2 regions of the Pseudalkalibacillus sp. R45 genome follow, and region 1 is predicted to be linked to the other one. Evidence: riboswitches for the same ligand, from Rfam matches in the RefSeq annotation. Region 1 holds a riboswitch; the other holds the start of a gene.
What was found. Region 1 has a riboswitch for glycine ahead of ACTWQL_RS15970 (serine dehydratase beta chain). Riboswitches for the same ligand answer to the same signal wherever they lie in the genome.
Positions count from the first base shown of each region.

Region 2: it holds a riboswitch for glycine, as region 1 does, so the genes downstream of both, gcvT (glycine cleavage system aminomethyltransferase GcvT) here and ACTWQL_RS15970 (serine dehydratase beta chain) in region 1, are expected to answer to the same signal.

Region 1 covers NZ_JBQQCL010000009.1:101,881-112,753, reverse strand. The annotation lists gene ACTWQL_RS16015 (DUF2339 domain-containing protein) at 1-140, opposite strand, end outside; gene ACTWQL_RS16010 (glycoside hydrolase family 13 protein) at 619-2,280, shown strand; gene ACTWQL_RS16005 (DUF899 family protein) at 2,327-3,232, opposite strand; gene ACTWQL_RS16000 (nucleoside deaminase) at 3,373-3,762, opposite strand; gene ACTWQL_RS15995 (GNAT family N-acetyltransferase) at 3,818-4,288, opposite strand; gene ACTWQL_RS15990 (alkaline phosphatase family protein) at 4,364-5,932, opposite strand; gene ACTWQL_RS15985 (hypothetical protein) at 6,113-6,292, shown strand; gene ACTWQL_RS15980 (iron-sulfur cluster biosynthesis family protein) at 6,653-6,961, opposite strand; gene sdaAA (L-serine ammonia-lyase, iron-sulfur-dependent, subunit alpha) at 6,894-7,868, opposite strand; gene ACTWQL_RS15970 (serine dehydratase beta chain) at 7,885-8,382, opposite strand; glycine riboswitch at 8,450-8,523, opposite strand; glycine riboswitch at 8,524-8,621, opposite strand; gene ACTWQL_RS15965 (oxidoreductase) at 8,763-9,869, opposite strand; tRNA gene ACTWQL_RS15960 (tRNA-Gln) at 10,093-10,167, opposite strand; gene ACTWQL_RS15955 (DUF6154 family protein) at 10,289-10,549, shown strand; gene ACTWQL_RS15950 (hypothetical protein) at 10,560-10,862, opposite strand.
Region 2 covers NZ_JBQQCL010000007.1:59,577-70,449, reverse strand. The annotation lists gene ACTWQL_RS13540 (lipoate--protein ligase family protein) at 1-617, opposite strand, end outside; gene ACTWQL_RS13535 (rhodanese-like domain-containing protein) at 806-1,183, shown strand; gene gcvPB (aminomethyl-transferring glycine dehydrogenase subunit GcvPB) at 1,431-2,894, opposite strand; gene gcvPA (aminomethyl-transferring glycine dehydrogenase subunit GcvPA) at 2,891-4,234, opposite strand; gene gcvT (glycine cleavage system aminomethyltransferase GcvT) at 4,254-5,348, opposite strand; glycine riboswitch at 5,735-5,824, opposite strand; gene ACTWQL_RS13515 (DEAD/DEAH box helicase) at 6,074-7,753, shown strand; gene ACTWQL_RS13510 (YqhG family protein) at 7,731-8,528, shown strand; gene ACTWQL_RS13505 (YqzE family protein) at 8,846-9,022, opposite strand; gene ACTWQL_RS13500 (shikimate kinase) at 9,059-9,574, opposite strand; gene comGG (competence type IV pilus minor pilin ComGG) at 9,559-9,939, opposite strand; gene comGF (competence type IV pilus minor pilin ComGF) at 9,936-10,397, opposite strand; gene ACTWQL_RS13485 (hypothetical protein) at 10,363-10,644, opposite strand; gene comGD (competence type IV pilus minor pilin ComGD) at 10,676-10,873, opposite strand, start outside.

The DNA of each region.
Region 1 (10,873 bases):
ACATCTCTTTTTTGCACAGGTTGAACGGTTTCCCCCTGGTCCACCCTTTTATGTGACTCAGTTTTTTGAATCTCACTTAATTGATGCTCAAGTTTTTTGACACGCTCTTCCAACTCTTTTAGCCGTTGTTCTTCTGACATGTACTCACCTTCAATTTTAAAAATCTGTTGCTGATAGCGCTCACCTCTACTTCCACAAATTGTATGGATCCTCCTCTTTTTTTATCACTGAAAATTTAACCTCCGATAAGACATTGCAATACAAAAAGGAAAGAGGTATCATAAGGATATTAACTAATGCAAACGCTTGCACTAATTTAATAATGACTAAGTATAAAGAAAAGGCTTTTTTCGCAAACTTTGTTGCTCTTGAAAGTTGTTGATTTCCGCTCCAGGATGCTCGCTTTCCTCGGGGCGTGCGGTGAGCCCGCAGGACAAGGAAAGCATCGGCAGCGTTATATCGCACGAAGAAAATGCGATTTTCATTTTCGAGGAGTCTCGCACCTTGCTCTCCAATCAACTTGAACAAGGTGAGTTTTTGAAAATAACTCAAAAGCAACAATCTTTAAGAAAAGAGCCTAAGAAAAAGAGACAGCTTTGCTTTAGAGGAGAGAAATATATGGCTAAAAAATGGTGGAAAGAAAGTGTTGTTTATCAGATCTATCCGCGCAGTTTCAAAGACAGCAATGGTGATGGGATCGGCGATATTCAAGGCGTGATTTCAAAATTGGATTACCTGAAGGATCTTGGCATTGATGTTATCTGGATTTGCCCGATCTATCAATCTCCTAACGCCGATAACGGCTATGATATCAGCGATTACAAAGGTATCATGGATGAATTCGGCTTGATGGAGGATTTCGATCAATTATTGGCTGAGACTCATGAACGCGGAATGAAATTGATCATGGACCTTGTCGTCAACCATTCCTCTGATGAGCATGCATGGTTTATCGAATCGCGGAAATCAATAGACAACCCATATCGTGATTACTACATTTGGCATTCTGGGAAGGATGGCCGCGAACCGAATAATTGGGAATCGATTTTCGGCGGTTCTGCCTGGAAGTATGATGAGAAAACGGATGAGTATTACATGCATATTTTTGATGTAAAACAGCCTGATTTGAATTGGGAAAATCCAAAGGTCCGTGAAGAAGTTTACGATATGATCAATTGGTGGCTTGATAAAGGTATCGATGGTTTCCGTGTCGATGCAATCAGCCATATCAAAAAGGTTCCCGGATTCCCTGATATGCCGAACCCCGAAAATAAAAGATACGTCCCTTCCTTCGATGGTCATATGAACCGTGAAGGCATCGATGTCTTCCTTCAAGAATTGAAGAAGGAGACATTTGATAACTATGACATCATGACCGTCGGCGAAGCCAATGGTGTGAAAATTGAAGATGCGGAAGATTGGGTAGGTGAAGAAAATGGGTACTTCGATATGATCTTCCAATTCGAACATATGGGGCTTTGGGAGAAAGGAAATGACACGACATTCGACCTGATCCATTTTAAAAAGATCCTGACTGATTGGCAAAAGGGATTGGAAAATCGAGGTTGGAATGCACTCTATCTTGAAAATCATGATCAGACCCGCTCGGTTTCCCGTTTCGGCGACGATCGGAAATATCACAAGGAATCCGCAAAAGCATTGGCTACCTGTTACTTTTTAATGCAAGGTACACCTTATATCTATCAGGGGCAAGAGATCGGGATGACGAATGTGAAGTTCCCTTCTATTGAGGAGTACAATGATGTCGGGATGCTGAATTTTTATAAAGAAGGGCTTCGTGAAGGGGAGACACATGAAGAACTGATGGAGGTCATCTGGACGAAAGGCCGTGACAATTCCCGGACACCGATGCAATGGAACGATAGTGTATACGGTGGATTTTCGAATTCCAAACCGTGGCTCGGCGTCAACCCGAACTACACCGAAATCAATGTGGAGAACCAACAGGATGATCCGAATTCTGTCTTGGCCTATTACAAAAAATTGATCCAGGTGCGTAAGGAAAACGATGTGCTCGTTTACGGAAATTATGATTTATTATTGCCGGAGCATCCGAAGCTTTATGTCTATAGCCGTATGGTTGATAAACAAAAGGCTTTGATCATCACAAACTTATCCAACAATGAAGCGAAGTTTGATTTTAATGAGGTAAAAGCTGGTCCGGACAGAAAACTTATCCTCACGAACTATGATGAAATCGACGAAAGTGGAGATGTTGTAACCCTCAAACCTTTCGAAGCTCAAGTGTATCTGGTTTAATTTATAAGGAAAGGGCTGACCGATTCGCTGGGTCAGCCCTTCAAATTTACCGATTGCTGCTCTCAAAGAGGTGGAACTTCATGCCATAGGGGTCAGCAACCATGATGCTTTTCTCATTGTATTCCTTCGTAACTTTGCATCCCTGTTCCAACAACAGCTCTTTCATGCCCTCAAAATCATCGGTCGAAAACTCGAAATAAACATTGTTGTCATCCGCTTTTTCCATATAAAAATTCATTCCGTTGAAGGATAATTTTGTTTCATTATTCAGGGTTCTTTCAGGTTTCATACCGATTATTTTTTCATAAAATTCAATGGCAACAGGGTAATTTTTCACCTGGATCGCGACATTATTGGTCAGCTGTAGTGATGACCTTTGATTGATTTTACGGTTCGGCTGAAAGGAGCCCTCACGACCTGGCAAAAGTTCGAATAAAGGCCAAACCGAACAGAAGTCATCTCCTGGGCCGAGGGGTGCGTCTGCATAATGAAAGATTTCACCGTTTTCGTTTTTACGGAAAGTAGAAACGCCTGGATGATAGGAGCCATCTTTTTCATAGCCCATGTCTACTTTAAAGGTCGTCCCTTTCGTCGAAACCATCGGGAACCTCCACCCGCGTTCTGCTGCTATATCCTCCTGGTCACTTGGTTCATCCGGGGAACTTACAACAAAGGCAGCCCGTTCGATCAGATGATGATAGACACCATTAAATCCATCAGCCCATAACGTGCAATAGTTACAGCCCTTCCCCATATTATGGATGACAATCAATTCGTCCTTATCAAGGAACAATTCCTCAAGTGTTACTTCTTCATTTTCTTTATTTCTGAATCTGTAGTTTTCAACCCGCTCTTCAGGTACTTCTCTTCTCAATTCTGCCAGCTGTTTTTTCTTTTTTAGGAGTTCTTCACCTAATTGGTTGATTTCTTCAATCAAGGTTTGCGCTTGCATAAAAATACCTCCTAACAAATTTAGAATCCACTAGGTAAATTCTGCATCGATCAGGAGACTCCTTTTTTAAAATGTAAAAAGATGGTTTGAATTTTTGTCAGTAAATTTATTTAATAAAGCCATGAGAAAAAACGATGAAATTACTGAATGACCACTTCTGGCCAGTGATTTTGCTTCCCTCTCCTTAGATCCCATCGAATCATGCGGTCGCGTTGGAGGTTCGCCATATCATCAAAAGGCATGGAAGTGGTTCTGATCTTTTTTAGTCGTGCTTCATATCTTGAATGTTGTCTCAATTCACGAAACCCTCCAAAGTTATTATCATCCAGTGCCCAAACTACTCGTTTGATGTTAGCTAAATAAATGGCACCAGAACACATGACACAAGGCTCGACAGTCGTGTACAACGTGAACTGACGCTCATTAGAGGTTTTTATCATTGCTTCCCTTGCTTTGCGAATCACATCAATTTCTGCATGAGCAGTGGCATCCATTTCCGAATGGACACGATTTCGTCCACATGCAAAAATTTCACCTCTTCCATTGCTATCTAAAGAAAATACCGATCACATTCCATATCATTCATTATTTCAATTCTTTCCGCCACTTTTCAATCCTCCTGCCATCCAACTCGCCGTCACTGTATTTTTCAAAGCCTTGTTTTTCCCAAAACCGTTTTCCTGGTTTGTTTTTTTCTAAAATAGCCAGTCGGATCTCAGTGTGACCATAGCTTTTCAATTTCTCTTCTAAAAGCGCATAAGCCGAACTCGCTAAACCTGTTCCTTGAAAATCACTATGTACGACAAACAAACCGATCCAGGGGAAGCCATCCTTAGGATTCTCCGGTAAGTAATCGATAAGTCCGGTCATATCCTCCCCATATTGAACGATCCAACGCATCGATCCTAATTGTTCGCTTTCCTCATGCTCCTTTAAAACATCAGCATCATCCATTAAAGACTTATCAGTTGACCAGAGGTTAAACTGCGGGTTCGAGTTCATGATCTCCAGCTCGGTTTGGATCATGCTTTTATTATTCGGTATGAATTTAACCATTCTTCCCTCTCCTATTACTTTAGCTCCTTAAAAAATCTTCTTCGGCATTTGTATCCTTTTTTCCTTTAATCACCTTCACTTCGTCATCGATAAAATCCATTTCTTGAAGTCTATAACACGATCAAATTGTGGAGCGTTCGATGTACCAGTAATAATTAGAGGCGTTACAGAATCGGCTTTGTGCAATGATCCATGCCCACCACCACCGATGTGTGTCGGAGTGTGGGAATCGAAAAACTCGTACCCTGGTTCGGCATCCACGATGATGAATAGTCCTTCATGGGAATGCAGTGCACCAAAGAGTCTTGCCAGCCCATCCGGATAATCACCATAGTCAATCTTGCGTCCATTGTTTATTGTAAGATCCATTGCTGAGAAATCACCGTCCAACTCCCACGATTGACCATACTCATCTACATAATTGCTGCCAGGGGCGAAGGTCAGCATTTTATCCGAACCCGGAGCTATTACATGATTTTTCCTTTTATTTTTCCAGGCGATGAAGCCGATCCGCTCATCTTTTTTCAATTCAGTAACCACATCTTCTACGAGTACCCGCTCATCCTTTAGATAGATGTAGGCCATTCGCTCGTTTACTGCCAAAACGATCTGATCACGTTTCTCCAGGGGACTTCCGATTTCCCAGATGTGGTACTTTTTTAAAAGGGATCGCAGTTTAATGAGAGCATCTTGTTTGTCATCCTTTATCTTCGATTGAGCACTATCCCCGTACACCAGCCAGGTGACTTTTTCAATCGCTTCATCCCAACTATCATACAAATTCAGTATAGATTGTAACTGCTCATCGAACTTAGCGATGCCTTCGAGATCCATCGGCCCTTTCTCGTGTACAGATTGATCCATATCTGAAAAATATGCGAGTGTGAAAGCTGGGAGCTGGGCCTTTTTAATCAGATGCTCCACTTCTTTCGCCGAAAATTTATCATTGTAGCCCATCGCCTGCCAAGCATTGTTATTCAACCGGTTTTTTGGGTTATGGTATGAGACAGCACCTAACGATAATATAGGTGGACCTTTCACTGTAGTGTTTTGGGGAATCATATTAAAAATTTGTGCAACCTGAGGGATCTGCAGTACATGCTCTTTTTTTCCTCTGAAAACGAGCCCGTTGATGGATGCGGAATCTTTTTCATTGTTGGACAATTCCTCATATAGGGTTTGCGTGTCACCATTCAAATGGCTTTTATTCAAGTTGATCAATCCATCTTCAACAACCTGGTTGACGCCAAGCCGGTAAATCTCCCCTTTTCCGCTACCGTAATTGATCAAACGATTCTCCGCTTCATCAAACCAAACGAGTCCTGGCACCTCATGCTCATTCGGATGGGTTCCTGTCAAAAGTGTACTGTCAATAGTTACTGACATGGTCGGATAAGAGCTGATCACTTCAGATCGCAGCTGTCCTTTTTCGATCAAAAATTCCATTGCTGGCGCTTTGCCTTTTTCAATTGCTTGCTGTAAAGGTTTCTCCATCAACGAATCAACCAGTAAAAGCACGACTGGCTTGGAAGACGAACCACCTGAATTTTTCTCGAGGGCTTTTGGTGAAGTGGCAAACCCGAACACATATATGGAAAATACAATCAGTAAAATACTGATAATAAATAAGCTGCGTTTTACCATTAAACATTAACATCCCTTGTCAGTAATTTATTCTTAGGGTACCCAGATTGCTTTATCCTATTTTTCGCCTTTATGCTTATTACATGTAAAAATGGGATTGTTCTACTAACATGTTGGGGTCACGGAAGAACACAATAAGTAATGTCTTTCGTTCACTTGAGTAAGGGAGGTATTTACAAAATGAACAGAAGAAACATTCAATGGCTGCCTATCATCGCATCTGTAGGTATTGGAGCTGCTGCTTACAACATGATGTCAGGAAAACAAGGTGGCCAATTGCAAAACATGATTCCAGGAATGGGAACTATGGGTGGCATGGCTGCTGGTCAGTCTAACCAAACAACGAACCAAATGCAGTAACCTAAACGAAGTACTGACTTGAACCGGGTCAGTACTTTTTTTAGTGAACGTTAGGCAAACTTTAGTAATTTCGGGGCAACTTGAGCAATTCAGTAAAATAGACCCGCATCCTAACGTGCAAACCTAAACCTAAACGCGTCACCACCCCAATCTTTTATCCCCAGTACAACACTCACGCTTAAGCACTAATAGTAAAGCACATAAGCTCTTCTGACAGCCTTCGTCTTAGGCTTTTTGTGTTGATAAAAGGAAGAATTGCGCGCAATTCTTTCCATATTTGAATGGGTGGGAGTCATCTTGAGCAATTTCAAAGCCTTCTTTTACACCTACAAAAAAACCACCCGAAACGGCGGGCGGTTTTCAAGCAAGATGACATTCAAGTCCCATGGGTCCCCATTCAGACTCGAACACAAAGCCTGTCTCTGAATGGTAATCCAATGTCAATTCATCATCAAGATTCCGTTTTGTAAAATGATCGACGTAGAACTCGACCCCTTCTGATCGGATGACTGAATCACTCTTTCGTGAATCGTCTTCAATCAATTTGAATTTCATCATCGTTCCGCACCCACCCTGCATTTCAGCATCGATACGGAGAATTTTATCTGTTGCCAACTTCAGCTTTTTCAGTTCGTGAAGTGCCATTTCCGTTATTTTGAGGTTCATCATGATTTCCTCCTCCCAGTCGATTTACAAGACCGGTTTTTGAGAATAGCCGCTCTTTCACCTTCTGACCTGTCGGCGTGATCGCCAATCCTCCTAATGCTGTCTCTTTTAGAGGGCGTGGCATGTTCTTACCAATATCATACATCGTATCGATCACTTCGTCACATGGAATTCTACTTTCCACTCCAGCGAGTGCCATATCTGCTGAAGAAAATGCAATCGAGGTTCCGATGACATTCCGCTTGATGCATGGTACCTCAACCAACCCAGCGACAGGATCACAGACGAGCCCGAGCAAGGATTTCATCGCCATTGCTGTAGCATGAACCGCCTGCTTTGGTGATCCACCTTTTAATTCCACGATCGTACCTGCTGCCATCGCAGTTGCTGAGCCGACTTCCGCCTGGCAACCGCCTGCTGCACCGGAGATGAACGATCGGTTAGCTATGATATAACCGAGCATACTTGCTGTGAACAACCCCATGACCAGATCATCTAGCTCCATGTCGGTATTTTTATGAAGGGAAAATAACACACCTGGCAAAATCCCAGCAGCACCAGCTGTCGGGGTAGCAACAATCACACCCATGCGAGCATTACTTTCTGAAGTTGCCATTGAGCAAGCCATGGCATCACTAATGATCGAACCTGATAAAACGTCGCCCGCTTCAATATAGGCTTTCATTTTCACGGCATCACCGCCGGAAATTCCGCTCGGTGCTTCTGATGCGTCCTCTAACCCTTCTTCAACTGCATGCTGCATCTTCATCAATCGCTCTTTCATCATGTCGAAAATCTCTTGCTTCGATTTTCCCGATTTCACATGCTCCTGCTCGATCATCGCTTCAGCTATCGTCTTATTTTCACGTTCGCAAAAATCGAGCAGATCGGCTGTTGATTGGATATCCATACCGCTCATCTCCCTTTCATGCAACCTCTTCGTCCATACGTCGGACCATCTTTTTCAAATCGTCAAACGTGCTTACAGGTATATCTAATTCCCTGTAATTGTTGATCCTGAAAATTTCAGCAAGTCCTCCGCCTACAGACGCACCACCGATGACTATTTTCCGGGTTCCCAGTTGAACGGTCAGAATCGCGACATTCGGGTGATCGAACTCCTTGCAATTTTCCTCTAACACAAACTCATAGTTCAGATTGGCATCTGAGGCAAAATCATATGCATGTTTGATTCGAGTATCTTCTGTATCGAAGCCTAGCAAACCGCCAAGGATAGCTTTATCTGTACCATGTCCTTGATAAGTTTCCGCAAAAGAATCGAATAACTTGATTTCAACATGGTCCGGCACACCGCCTAAAAGTTCATAAGCCGCTCTGCCGATCCAAACCGCGCCTGCTGTATGTGAACTTGATGGACCAACCATGATCGGCCCGATTATATCAAAACAACTATTGTAGCCCATTGTAATGCCTCCTTCTCAAAGAGAGCTATTTTTTTACACAAAAAATAAAAAGGACAAAGAAGGTGATTTCACCCGCTCTGTCCTTTTTACCTGAGAGATTATTGGTTACCCCTTTGGTGGCTTTCGCGCTCTCCAGAGATGCGTCCGATCGCAGTTCGTTTACCTGAGAGATTTGTTCCATGGTTTTCTGGAACTTGCTCCTTCGGTGTCGGAATGTCCGACTCTCCCACGATCTTCATTCGCATATATTCATTTTATACCATTATGTCGGATTTCGACCCTATTTGTCAATCGTTTTAGAAACCGCTTACACTTACCAATGTGAAAAAGGAAAGTCGCCACGAATATCCAAATGCGACGTGGCTAATCTTTCCCGTGTTCTAACCAGTAATGATTTCTTCCTTCAACTCAATGTCTTTGATTTCAGCTTTCGGCATGAGTATTTCTTTTGCATTGAATTCTTTTAAAGGAGCCTGCTTTTTGATGCGATTAGGTGCATCCGGATTGGCCAAGGCGGTTGTACCAAGGCTGATAAAATCCGCTTGATCTTGATCAATCAGTTTCCGTGCTTTCTCCTGCTCTCCTAATCCCCCATTAGCTATGACCGGGAGACGACTGAATACTTTGGCTGCCTCAGCCAGCGTCTTCGTTCCAACTCCAAAGCCTGGTTCAGAACCATCTCTATCTGTAACGTGAATGTAGTCGAGGGTGGTTTCACCAAGCTTTGAAAAAATCGTAAATGCGTCTTTCTCACCATTCGGCCATTTATATTCCTGATCAGCCACTTTCCCTTGTGAGATTCGAATCCCCACCATAAAGTCATCTCCAACTGCTTGACGCACAACGTCGATGATTTCAAGCATGAATTGAAGTCGTTTTTCAAGGGAGCCACCGTATTGGTCCTGTCTATGGTTCAAATAATCGGTCAAGAATTGATCAAGTAAATAGCCATTGGCTCCGTGGATTTCGACACCATCAAATCCAGCCTCTTTGGCATAGATAGCTGCCTTTACAAAGGAATTCTTCACATTTTCAATTTCATCCAGCGTGAGTTCTTTCGGCTCTTTATACGGACCAGATCCACCGTAGAAAGGGAGCTGCTCTCCTTTTGGAGTGATTGATGAAGGAGCGACCGTTTCATTTGTAAAACGGTTCCCTTGTGCTTGACTCCCAGCATGCATGAGTTGTGCGATTATTTTAGACCCATGATGTTGAACTGTTTCAACAATAGATCGCCATGCCTCCATTTGTTTTTCGTTTGCGATCCCAGGTTGGTTGTGATAACCCTGGCTGTAAGATTCATCAAGATAAATCCCTTCTGTGATAATCGTACCGAAACCACCTCTTGCATATCGTTCATAATACTTTTCCATCCGATGATTTGCTAGTCCCTCGCCTTCCGCACTCACACGGGTCATCGGTGCTACCATATAACGGTTCTTTAATTCAACTTTACCTAGTTTTCCTGTATTAAATAGTGGATCCATCATTCATCCCTCTTTCTTTAATAAAGTGAGTAGATATACTTTTTTATCAGTTAACGTTACAGTAACAGGCGTTCTATACAGTATCAAACAATCCGCTCAATAAAGAAAACTTGGCACCACCAAGCTTTAGCACAGGCTGTACCTTAGTTGCGCTTATATTGAAGAAAGTATTTATACTTTCTTCAAATATAAAAAAAACACCCATCAAGGGTGTCATTATGTATGGCTGGGCTAGCTGGATTCGAACCAGCGCATGACGGAGTCAAAGTCCGTTGCCTTACCGCTTGGCTATAGCCCACTAATGTTGAACACATCTTCTATTATGATTATTATTTTAAAAAATATGCGGAAAAATTTCAAGATTTTACACGTGAATGATGGGCGTCGTCAAGGGCAAATTAACCTTGAGGTGATGATAGATGAAATTGGTCGATGAAATTTATAATACCTTCAAATACCATTTTTCAGCTGATGAAGAAGATATGTATCCAATCGTCTACGGACTGATGGAAGCCAAATCACGAGAAGAAATTTTCGAGCAACTAGAAGAACTGTCCAATGAAGAATTGAATGAAATGGTCACGCTATTTATACTAGAACAGCTACAGAGAAAATTAGCAGAAGAAGGCATCGGCCGTGTAACCCTTGGGCAGGATTACACAGACGATTTTATTCAATAACAAATTACTGTTATTGCTGGTATTCCTGTGCTGCTTTAAAATCTTTTTTGTACCTATCAAACAAAGAGGTCATCCCAACCCCAAATATCGCTGATGCAAATGATTGATAACCTTTTAAAAGCAAATCCACAATAAGGATTGTAAGCAAAAAACCTATAAACAGCGCATATAACCCGAACACATCTTTCGTCTGAATGAGCTTTCTCCATTCGTTGATCAGTTCAAAAAATAGAATAAGTCCGAGCATGACCCGTTCCAATAACAAGTCCTCAGGGTTGGGCATTCCGAAGGGAGTGACTAACCATTGTAACAAAAGTAAAAACA
Region 2 (10,873 bases), on a different contig from region 1:
CGTTCTCTCACTCTTTCATTTGAAAACTTGAAGCAATCAAACAATTTGTCTTCATCAATATCAAGTAAAATCGACCCGTGTTGTAAAATGACACCTTTCTGTCTCGTTTGCGCACTTCCAGCAACCTTTCTGCCTTCAACGACGAGTTCATACCAGGATGGCGCATCGAAACAGACTGCTGAGCGCGGATTTTTCAGTCCTGCTTTTTCCTCTTCTGTCTTTGGTACCGAAAAATATGCTTCAAGACCCAGGTTCCGGAATCCACCTAAAATCCCTTCAGAAATGACCCTGTAAGCTTCTGTTACCGATTGCGGCATTTTAGGATGTTCTTCTGACACGATGACACTGTAAGTCAACTCTTTATCATGCAGTACAGCTCGCCCTCCAGTCGGTCTTCGAACAAACCCATAGCCGTGCTTTTGAACGGCATCAAGCTTGATTTCCTTTTCGACCTTTTGAAAATAACCGACAGAAAGCGTTGCAGGATTCCACTCATAGAATCTAACTACCGGTGGAATTTCATCTTTACTATGCCAATCTAGCAGCGCTTCATCCAACGCCATATTATAAGCTGGTGAGCATGCACCAGAATCGATAAAATACCATTGTTCCTTCATTTTATGTACGCCTCTTTCTTTATGCATTCATCATACATTTTTACCTTTCATAGTTTAACAGAAACCTATGAGCACATACAATTCATTGAATTTTAAAAACTTAGTTTTGCGAATAAGAAAATTCCTGTATATAATGGACATGGTATCATTTTAGAGAATGGTAGAAAGTTTCTAGGGGGAAGATTGAAATGGAATGGATTTTTTGGGCACTTCCAGCAGCCATCATCGTATATATGATCGTCGCTGGACTATATCAACGCAGACATTTGAAGACGTTGACTGAAGAAGAATTTCGCAGCGGATATCGTAAAGCTCAGCTGGTCGATGTTCGTGAACAGAAAGAATATGAAAATGGACATATTCTCGGAGCGAGAAATATTCCGTTGTCACAGCTCCGTATGCGTCATAAAGAAATCCGTAATGATCAGCCTGTCTACATGTACTGCGAAAGCGGAATGCGTACCGTCCGGGCTGCAACTGTTTTAAGGAAAAAAGGAATCAAGGATCTTTATAACCTTAAAGGCGGATTCAAAAAATGGAACGGTAAAGTGAAAAAAGGAAAATAGAATTGAAAAGATAGAATTGGTTAAGGGGCTGTCCTAAATCTTTTAGGACAGCCCCTTTCCTTTTCCTAGTTCTTGGTTGCACAAAGGTGTAAAAAGTAACCTTTGGCCGGATACCGATCAAAAGCGGCCGGATTATGCTCTTATTCCGCCGGTTTACCTTCTGCATCGGCCGGAATAAGTTTAAATTTTGAAATAGAAAAGGAACAGACCGCTCCGACCATACCGGAGAAGGCCTGTTCCTTTTTCATTATTGTTTTTCGTATCGTAGGATGGGTTTACGTGCAGCGGTTGTTTCGTCCATACGTTTGATGACTGTGTTATGAGGCGCTTGTTGCACGACCTCAGGAGATTCTTCAGCTTCTTTCGCAATTTGGATCATCGCATCGATGAACTCATCCAACGTTTCCTTTGATTCGGTTTCTGTCGGCTCGATCATCATACATTCCTCTACATTAAGAGGGAAATAGATGGTCGGCGGGTGATAACCGAAGTCCAGGAGACGTTTCGCCATATCCAACGTCCGCACACCAAGCTTCTTCTGACGCTTACCGGAAATGACGAATTCATGTTTACAATGCTGTTCATATGGAAGGACGAAATGCGGCGCAAGTTTGCGCATCATGTAATTCGCATTCAATACAGCATAATCGCTGACCTTCTTCAATCCTTCGCGTCCCATCGTCAGAATGTACGTATAGGCACGAACATTGATGCCGAAGTTTCCGTAGAATGGCTTCACGCGTCCGATCGAGTCTGGACGGTTGTAATCAAATACATAGCCTTCATCAGTTTTCGCTAATATCGGTTTCGGCAAGAATGGAAATAAATCTTCCTTTACACCGACTGGACCTGAACCAGGGCCGCCACCGCCGTGTGGGCCGGTGAACGTCTTATGAAGGTTCAAGTGAACAACGTCAAAGCCCATGTCGCCTGGACGTGTTCTGCCCATGATCGCATTCATATTCGCACCATCATAATATAACTTTCCGCCTGCTTCATGGACAATACGTGCCATATCTAGAATGTGCTCTTCAAAAAGACCAAGCGTATTCGGATTCGTCAGCATTAGGGCTGCTGTATCCTCGCCGACCACACGCTTTAAGTCTTCCAGGTCGACTAGACCGTTTTCATCTGACTTGACCGTTACAGCCTCAAAACCTGCAACCGTAGCAGAAGCTGGGTTTGTTCCATGTGCTGAATCTGGAACAATGACTTTCGTACGTTGATGATCCCCATTCTGTTCATGATAAGCACGGATCATCATCAAGCCTGTCCATTCTCCATGAGCACCGGCTGCTGGTTGAAGCGTGACTTCATCCATTCCTGTAATCTCTTCAAGTGAAGTTTGCAGGTCATAAAGCATTTCCATCGCACCCTGTACCGTGTCTTCATCCTGATAAGGGTGGATGTGAGCAAATCCAGGAAAACGAGCTACATCCTCATTAATTTTCGGATTATATTTCATCGTACAAGATCCAAGTGGATAGAATCCAGAATCCACACCATGATTACGTTTCGATAATGCGGTGTAATGGCGCATGATTTGAAGTTCAGATACTTCAGGCAGTTCCGGCTCTTCATCACGGAGATATTCAGAATCAATCATTTCTTCAATGGGAGTTTCAGGCACGTCTAATTCAGATAAGCTATAACCTACCCGTCCTGGTTTAGACAATTCAAAAATGAGTGCTTGGTTTTTTTTGTTGCTCATTGGACTCCCCCCAATTCTTTTACAAAGGCATCGATTTCTTCTTTCGTGCGCTGTTCCGTTACAGCGATCAACATATGCTGATCAAGATCCGGGTAATATTGTCCGAGATCGTAACCACCGACAAATCCTTTTTCCAAAAGCGCTTTGTTTACTTCTTTGACCGGTTTGGAGACTTTTACGACAAGCTCGTTGAAAAAGGCACCTTTAAAACGGACATCCATACCCGCTTCTTCAAGCTTTTTCTTTGCATAATGAGCTTTTTGAAGGTTCTGTACAGCGATTTCCTTGATTCCTTTTTTACCTAAAGCTGTCATTGCAACCGAGGCAGCAAGCGCGTTCAAAGCCTGGTTCGAACAGATATTGGATGTCGCTTTGTCACGACGGATATGCTGTTCACGAGCTTGCAGTGTAAGAACGAAACCGCGTTGACCTTCTTCATCGGTCGTTTGGCCGATTAGACGTCCTGGCACTTTACGCATCAATTTCTTTGTGGTCGCAAAATAACCACAGTGCGGTCCACCGAATGCAGCTGGAATACCGAATGGCTGAGCGTCACCAATGACGATATCTGCGCCAAGTTTTCCAGGCGGCTTAAGTGCGCCCAAGGATAGCGGGTTACTGGATACAACGAACATTGCTTTTTCTTGATGAACGATTTCTTCAATTTCCTTCAAAGGCTCGATTTGGCCGTAAAAGTTCGGATATTGGACGATGACACAAGCTGTATCTCCATCAACAACACCTTTTAATGCTTCCAAATCCGTTGTTCCATTCGTTGCTTCTACTTCCACTACTTCAAGGTTCGGCCCTTTCGCATACGTATGAAGAACACTCAATGCTTCAGGATGGACACTTTTCGAAACGACAACCTTCTTTTTACGCGTATGAGCAGCACTCAAGAAAGCTGCTTCTGCCAGGGCTGTTTGTCCATCGTACATCGAAGAGTTGGCAACTTCCATTCCGGTCAACTCGCAAATCATCGTCTGGAATTCAAAGATTGCTTGAAGTTCCCCTTGTGAGATTTCAGGTTGATACGGTGTGTAAGCCGTATAGAATTCAGAACGCGAGATCACGTGATTGACGATCGATGGGATATAGTGATCATACACTCCTGCTCCAAGGAAGGAAGCATAGTCCTTTGTATTTACGTTCTTTCCAGCTAATCCAGACATCTTCTTCATCAAATCGTTTTCCGGGATTGCCTCTGAGATGTTCAAGTCGCCTTTGAACCGTACATTTTCAGGGATATCATTAAACAGTTCATCAATCGAATCAATTCCGATTTCTGCTAACATTTCCTTTTCGTCTTGCTCTGTCATTGGTAGGTAACGAAATTTCACCTTTTATTCCCCCTCTTGATTAACGTTTATAGAAAGGTGCTTTTACGACTTCTGCTTTCAAGCGTCGTTTACGGACTTGGACTTCGACTTCTGTTCCAAGTTCTGTGTACTTCGAATCGATCAAAGCCAACCCAAGGTTCTTACCTAGTGTAGGAGATTGCGTACCAGTGGTGACTTCGCCGATCTTTTCATCATTTTTGAAAACGTCATAATGTGTTCGTGGAATCCCTTTATCTATCATTTCGATTCCGACCAATTTCCGTTTAAGTCCATCTTCTTTTTGCTTGATCAACGCATCTTTACCGATGAAATCAGCTTCTTTTTTCAGCTTGACTGCGAAACCGATCCCTGCTTCCAATGGTGAAATCTCAGCTGTCAGCTCTTGACCATATAAAGCAAGCCTAGCTTCAAATCGTAAAGTATCACGTGCACCAAGTCCGATTGGAAGAACCCCAGCTTCTTTACCTGCTTCTAAAATGGTTTTCCATAGCTTGGCAGCATCTTCACTGTCACAATAGATTTCAAAACCATCTTCACCTGTGTAGCCTGTGCGGGATACCAATGCTTTCGTACCGTCGATTTCCACGTCTTCCGTAAACTTGAAGAAACCAATTTGAGATAAATCATATTCTGTAAGCTTCTGTAGTACTTCCTCTGCCAGTGGTCCTTGTAATGCTAATTGAGCAACTTCATTCGAAATGTTCTGAATTTCAACATTCCCTTTCTGGTTGTTCACAAGCCAGTCATAGTCTTTTTCAATGTTTGCAGCATTAACGACTAAAAGGAAATCATTTTTCCCACGCTTATATACAAGAAGATCATCAACTGTCCCGCCATCTTCGTAGCACATTGCGGTATATTGAGCGCCGCCTTCTTTCAACTTCGAAACATCATTGGTCATTACATATTGTAGAAAACCTTCAGCGACCTCACCCTTAACTGTGATTTCACCCATATGGGAGACATCAAACAACCCGGCTTTAGTCCGTACTGCTGCGTGTTCTTCCTTGATACTTGAGAACTGGACAGGCAATTCCCATCCACCGAAATCGATTACTTTCGCTCCATATTCTTTATACAGCTCAAACAATGGTGTTCGCTGTAGGGATGACATGAGCATCTCTCCTTCAATTTTAAATTTTCAGCTGATCGTGTATGTCTTTGCTCGTTTGTTCAATAAGTCATACCTTTAAGACCTGTTAAAAATCACGCTTCCCCTTAAAGAAAACTTGGCTTAGCCAAGCCTAAGCGTTGGCTGAGCCTTAGTTCCTCGAAAAAGCAATCGCTTTTCCTTCGTGCGGAGTATTGCTTCCGAAGCCACCAGCTTGTGCGCTTATATTGAAGGAAGCATTTATACTTTCTTTAAATGAAAAAAAGAGAGGACAAAGAAGACTTTTTAACAAGCCCTCTCTGTCCTCGTACCTGAAAGTTTGATCGCAGAAGAACGTTCCACGACTTTCCCCTTTGGTGGCTTCGCAATTGAAGCACTCTCCAGAGCTGCGTCAAACAAGAGTCCGTTTGCCTGAGAGATTCACGATAAGCTTGCTCCTTCGGCGCTACCTTAAAGGTAGACTCTCCCCTTGTTCTCACTCGCAAATATGTGATTGAACTTAAGAAATTCACACTCTATAAAGACGAAATCGATAACAGCTATTATATTTCTGGGTTCGCTTGTTCATACTAAGTATGAATCTAGTTATATCTTATCATCGAAGAACGTATAATCGCAATTATCTTTTCCATGAAAGCGTTCTATTTTCAATATAAACGAACATTACATACAAAAGAACTATGATTCGTTCGATAATCAACCTAATTTAACAGAAAGGGTTTTCGTGTATGACTTTTAATATCGAGCATGATCAATCCTGGAGTACAGATTTCCTTAAACGCTTGGACGAAGATGGTCCATGGGCAAATTGGGAGCTTTATAAACTTGCTTTAGAAGCGGAAAAAAGTTTAGTTATCGATGATTTTCTTGGGCTGCAAGCGCCGAAGCATATTCCGCATGTCCAAATACTTCCTCATCAATTGGAGGTTGCACGAAAAGTCATTGAAGATATGAATGGAAAAGGAATCCTGGCAGATGAGGTCGGTCTAGGGAAGACGATTGAAGCAGGATTGATCACGAAAGAATACATGATTCGCGGGTTAGCGAAGAAAATTTTGATTCTTGTCCCAGCTTCACTCGTTCTGCAATGGACACATGAATTGAATACGAAGTTTCTCATTCCTGCTGTCCCGCAAAAGAAATCGTATGTGTGGGAACAATATGATGTAGTCGTCTCCTCGATCGATACTGCAAAGAGAAGCCCGCATCGTGAAATCGTTTTGGATCAGGACTATGATCTTATCATCATAGATGAAGCACATAAGCTGAAAAATAAGAAGACGAAAAACTATGAATTCGTCCAACACTTAAAAAAGAAATATTGTCTTCTTTTGACTGCCACACCGATTCAGAACCGTATTGAAGAAGTTTTCAATCTTGTTTCATTATTGAAACCGGGCCACCTCGGTAATGAAGAGTATTTTGATGAAGCATACAGATCCGGAAAATACGATGTTCAAAATGAGGTAAAACTCAAGCAGCTGATCAATAAAGTCATGGTACGGAACAGACGGGAAGATACTGGCTTGAAATGGCCGAAACGTTTTGTCAAAACGGTACCTATAACACTTTCACCGACCGAGCGTAAACTCTATGAATCCATCACTGAAGCTCGAGCGAATACAGCATATGAACAACAACATGCGTTTTCCACAATCACCTTGCAGAGGGAAGTCTGCAGCAGTCGTGAAGCGGTTTTCCTCACATTGAAGGCGATGTCCGAAAAAGAGGGGATCAGTGAAAATGCTAGACAGACCGCGATCTCATTGATGCATGAAATCGAGAATGTTGATCGCAATTCGAAAGCCGAGAAAGCACTCGAGATCATCCAGTCCATTGATGATAAAGTAATCATATTTACAGAATACCGAGCAACACAACTATATTTACAATGGTACCTCCAACAGCATGGCATCAGTTCTGTTCCATTCCGGGGAGGATTTAAACGGAACAAAAAGGATTGGATGACGCATCTTTTTAGAAACCATGCTAAGGTCTTGATTGCGACTGAAGCAGGTGGTGAAGGGATCAATCTGCAATTTTGCCAGCATATCATCAACTACGACTTGCCATGGAACCCGATGCGGATCGAGCAACGGATCGGACGTATACACAGGATCGGTCAAGAACATGATGTCTACATTTACAATTTTGCAACTGAAAATACAATTGAAGAACATATCCTTAGACTTTTATATGAAAAAATCAATCTATTTGAAAATGTGATCGGAGATTTGGATGAAATCCTCTCTCGTGTGGGTATGAAGAACATTGAGCAACACATACGTGATATCTTTTGTGAATCCGACACAGATGGTGAAATCAAGATCAAAATGGACAATTTGACATCATTATTGACCTATTCCAATGATGAGGGGGATGCTTATGCTTCAGAAGGACATTCATGAATTTTTGGATCGTTATTTCACAGCAAATGAATGTGAGATCCTTGAACGCCGAGACAACCATCTGCTTCATGTACAGCTAACGATTGAACTGGATAAGCTATTGATGAACCGCCCTTTTTATTGGCATTATCAAGAGTTGACAGGGGCAGATCCGAATCCGATGAAACTGATGTTGAAGACGGAACAAACAGAAGATGATACGGAAGGTGAATTCATTCACTTCGGGTCGCCGAGGCTGCACCAGATTTTCCAATCGACTCGTCAGCTCGGCTCATATATCCGGCTTTTCGAGAACGTCCAGCAGAATGAAAGTTCGTATGTCCCACTGGTTCCGTGGCTAGGCTTGAATATAAAGGTCTCGTATCAATGTGATCGGAAGAAGGATTTTCTCCATTCGATCGGTTTAAATCTGATCAATGGGATGATGGTGAGTGAATTTCAGGGCTTATTGGAATCTAAACCTTTGACCCCGAAAATTCCGGACTATTGTTACACGATGAGTTCCTTGGTCAAACCTGTCAGCGGCATCAAAAGAATCGAACAATACATCGACCACGTCATTGAATCCGATGATCCACAATGGTCAATTGAAGCCAGAAAACGGTGGAAGGAAGATGAAGAACTGTTGGATCACTTTTATCAGGATGCTGAGGAACTCCCGGAAAGCTATCATTTGGAGAAACAAGCGCTGAAAGACCTTTATGAACCTAAAGCAGTCGTACAAATCATCAACGGCGGCATGTTCTATCTGTCTAATAGTACAATGATGAATTAGAGCTCTTTCAGCAAAAGCGGTAGTAGCTTGCAAATAAGTTAAATGCAAAAGCTCTTTTTTAAAGATTGTTGCTTTTGAGTCATTTTTTAAAAAACACCTTTTGCAAGTTGATTGGAGAGCAAGGTGCGAGACTCCTACGGGATCAGCGGGACAGGTGAGACCATTCAATGTCGCAAAGCGACGAATGGGCTCACCGCACGCCCCGAGGAAAGCGAACATCCTGGAGCGGAAATCAACGACTTTCAAGAGCAACAAAGTTTGCGAACACAGCCAATGAAAATGAGGGAGCGACCAAGATGGCCGATCCCTCATTTTTTTCATTTTCGTTTTATGAACATTGTAATCGCCATCGGTAATAAACCGAACCATTTAACGGAACGTGGCGGTTTATGTTCTTTACGTGTTTTTCTCTGCTCTACCCGGTCTTTCTTGGGTTGATCTACATACCGTACAAATTGTTGCGTCAGGAATTTTACGAAATCATTCGTCGACACCGAAATCACCCGTTTTTATTACTCATTTTAGACAATTTAGAGTGTTTTTATCCATGCAACAATTTCTTCTGCAATCTGGTCGACAGACTTTCCATCTGTTTGAATCATTAAATCAGCGTCCTCATAATAAGGTTGTCTTTTCTCAGCCAACTGTTGAATTTCATTTTTCGTTTTCCCTTTTGCGAGGGGGCGATCATCTAGCTGTGAAAGCCTCTCATAAATCGTGTCGACTTCCGCTTCTAAATAGATGACATATCCATGCTTCTTCATATGAGTGCGATTTTCTTTCCTTACAACCGCTCCCCCACCTGTAGTAATGATCACATCAGATGTAGGTAATTCTTGAAGTGCACGCTGCTCTTCATCTCGAAAATAGACTTCTCCTTTTCGTTCAAAAATGGAAGGAATCGCCCAAGCCAATTTCTCTTCAATATAGTTATCCAAATCAATGACCTGAACATTCATCTTTTGTGCTAATTCTTTTCCTACTGAAGTTTTTCCTGCTGCCATGAATCCTGTTAAATAGATTGCTTTCACTATACCACCATCCATTGTACAACTTCTTGGTTAACATAATTATAATACAATAAACCTGTCTTTCTTCCACTTTCGTTCAACTGTAGATCAAAACGGACTGCATAAATGTCATCCGGCATTTGGGTGACTTTGTAATCCACTATTCCATATGGGAAGCTAAGGGAACCTTCATCGTCTGCCTGGATGTTTCCGGACAGAAGGTTGTTGAAAACTTCATCTCTTGCTAATTCTAATGTAACATCAGCTTTAAACCAAATGAGACGTTTTTCATGAAACTGTCTTTCACTATCCAAGATTTTGATATTATACATCGTTACCGATAGAAGGATGAGAGAGATGATGATAGAGAAAGCAGTCATGTAACCCCCTTCCTCTTTCATGGTGTCCTCCATTGATTGAGGTAGGGTTGAATGAGAATCGCTTTATGTGTGAATGAACGTTCATGAGCCTGGACAATCAGTTCCACAGAATACTGATCATGCTCCGCTCGAAAACGCTGGATGTCCTGTAAGATGACTTCAAAACCAGCCCCATTTACCTTCCGGACAATGCGATCACCATATTTCTCATAGGATATTTCCTTTCCATCAGGCTGCATCAAATATAACCGATCCCAACGCTTTTCAACACTGATTGTTCCTTGCAACTCTTTATCGGCCTGTTCAAAAAACAAACTGATTTCCTGATGATTAAGAGGTCGTCCACTTGTAGAAAATATCGCAGAAAACATCAACGGAGTCAACGCTGCCAATGTGAGAAAAATAGTTAAAGATATAATCATTTCCAAGAGTGTATAACCACCTTCATGCTTTGCCACAAATTGACTTTGCTCGTCCATTCGCTCCAATCCAATCTAAACAAATTTCAATATGGTCTGATTCCAATCTGTTAGTGGTGACGTTATATTCTATCCCATTCACTTCTAGTAACCTTTCTTCTGGCTCTGACTTCCCTATTTTCCAATCCTGTAGTAAAGTATGGCATTTTTCAATTGCAAACTCCTCTTGTTTGATAGTAATCCTTTCTGAATATATACCGGTAAGATGAGGGGTAATCCAAAATACGGTAAACATAAATATACTCATACCAAGCATGGCATCAATAAGGGTGAAACCACTACAACTTTTCAATATAAAAACGGCCCTTTCCGAGAAGAAAGACGATCTTATAGGTTTCTTTTTTGGTACGTAACAACATCGTTCCTCCTTTTTGGATCGTCCCATTCACCCCATATTCCAGTTCCAAACTTGAAGTCAATTCTTCAAAATAAACACCTTCAGGAAACTGGATGGTCTTGATTTTTTCCTTATTCCT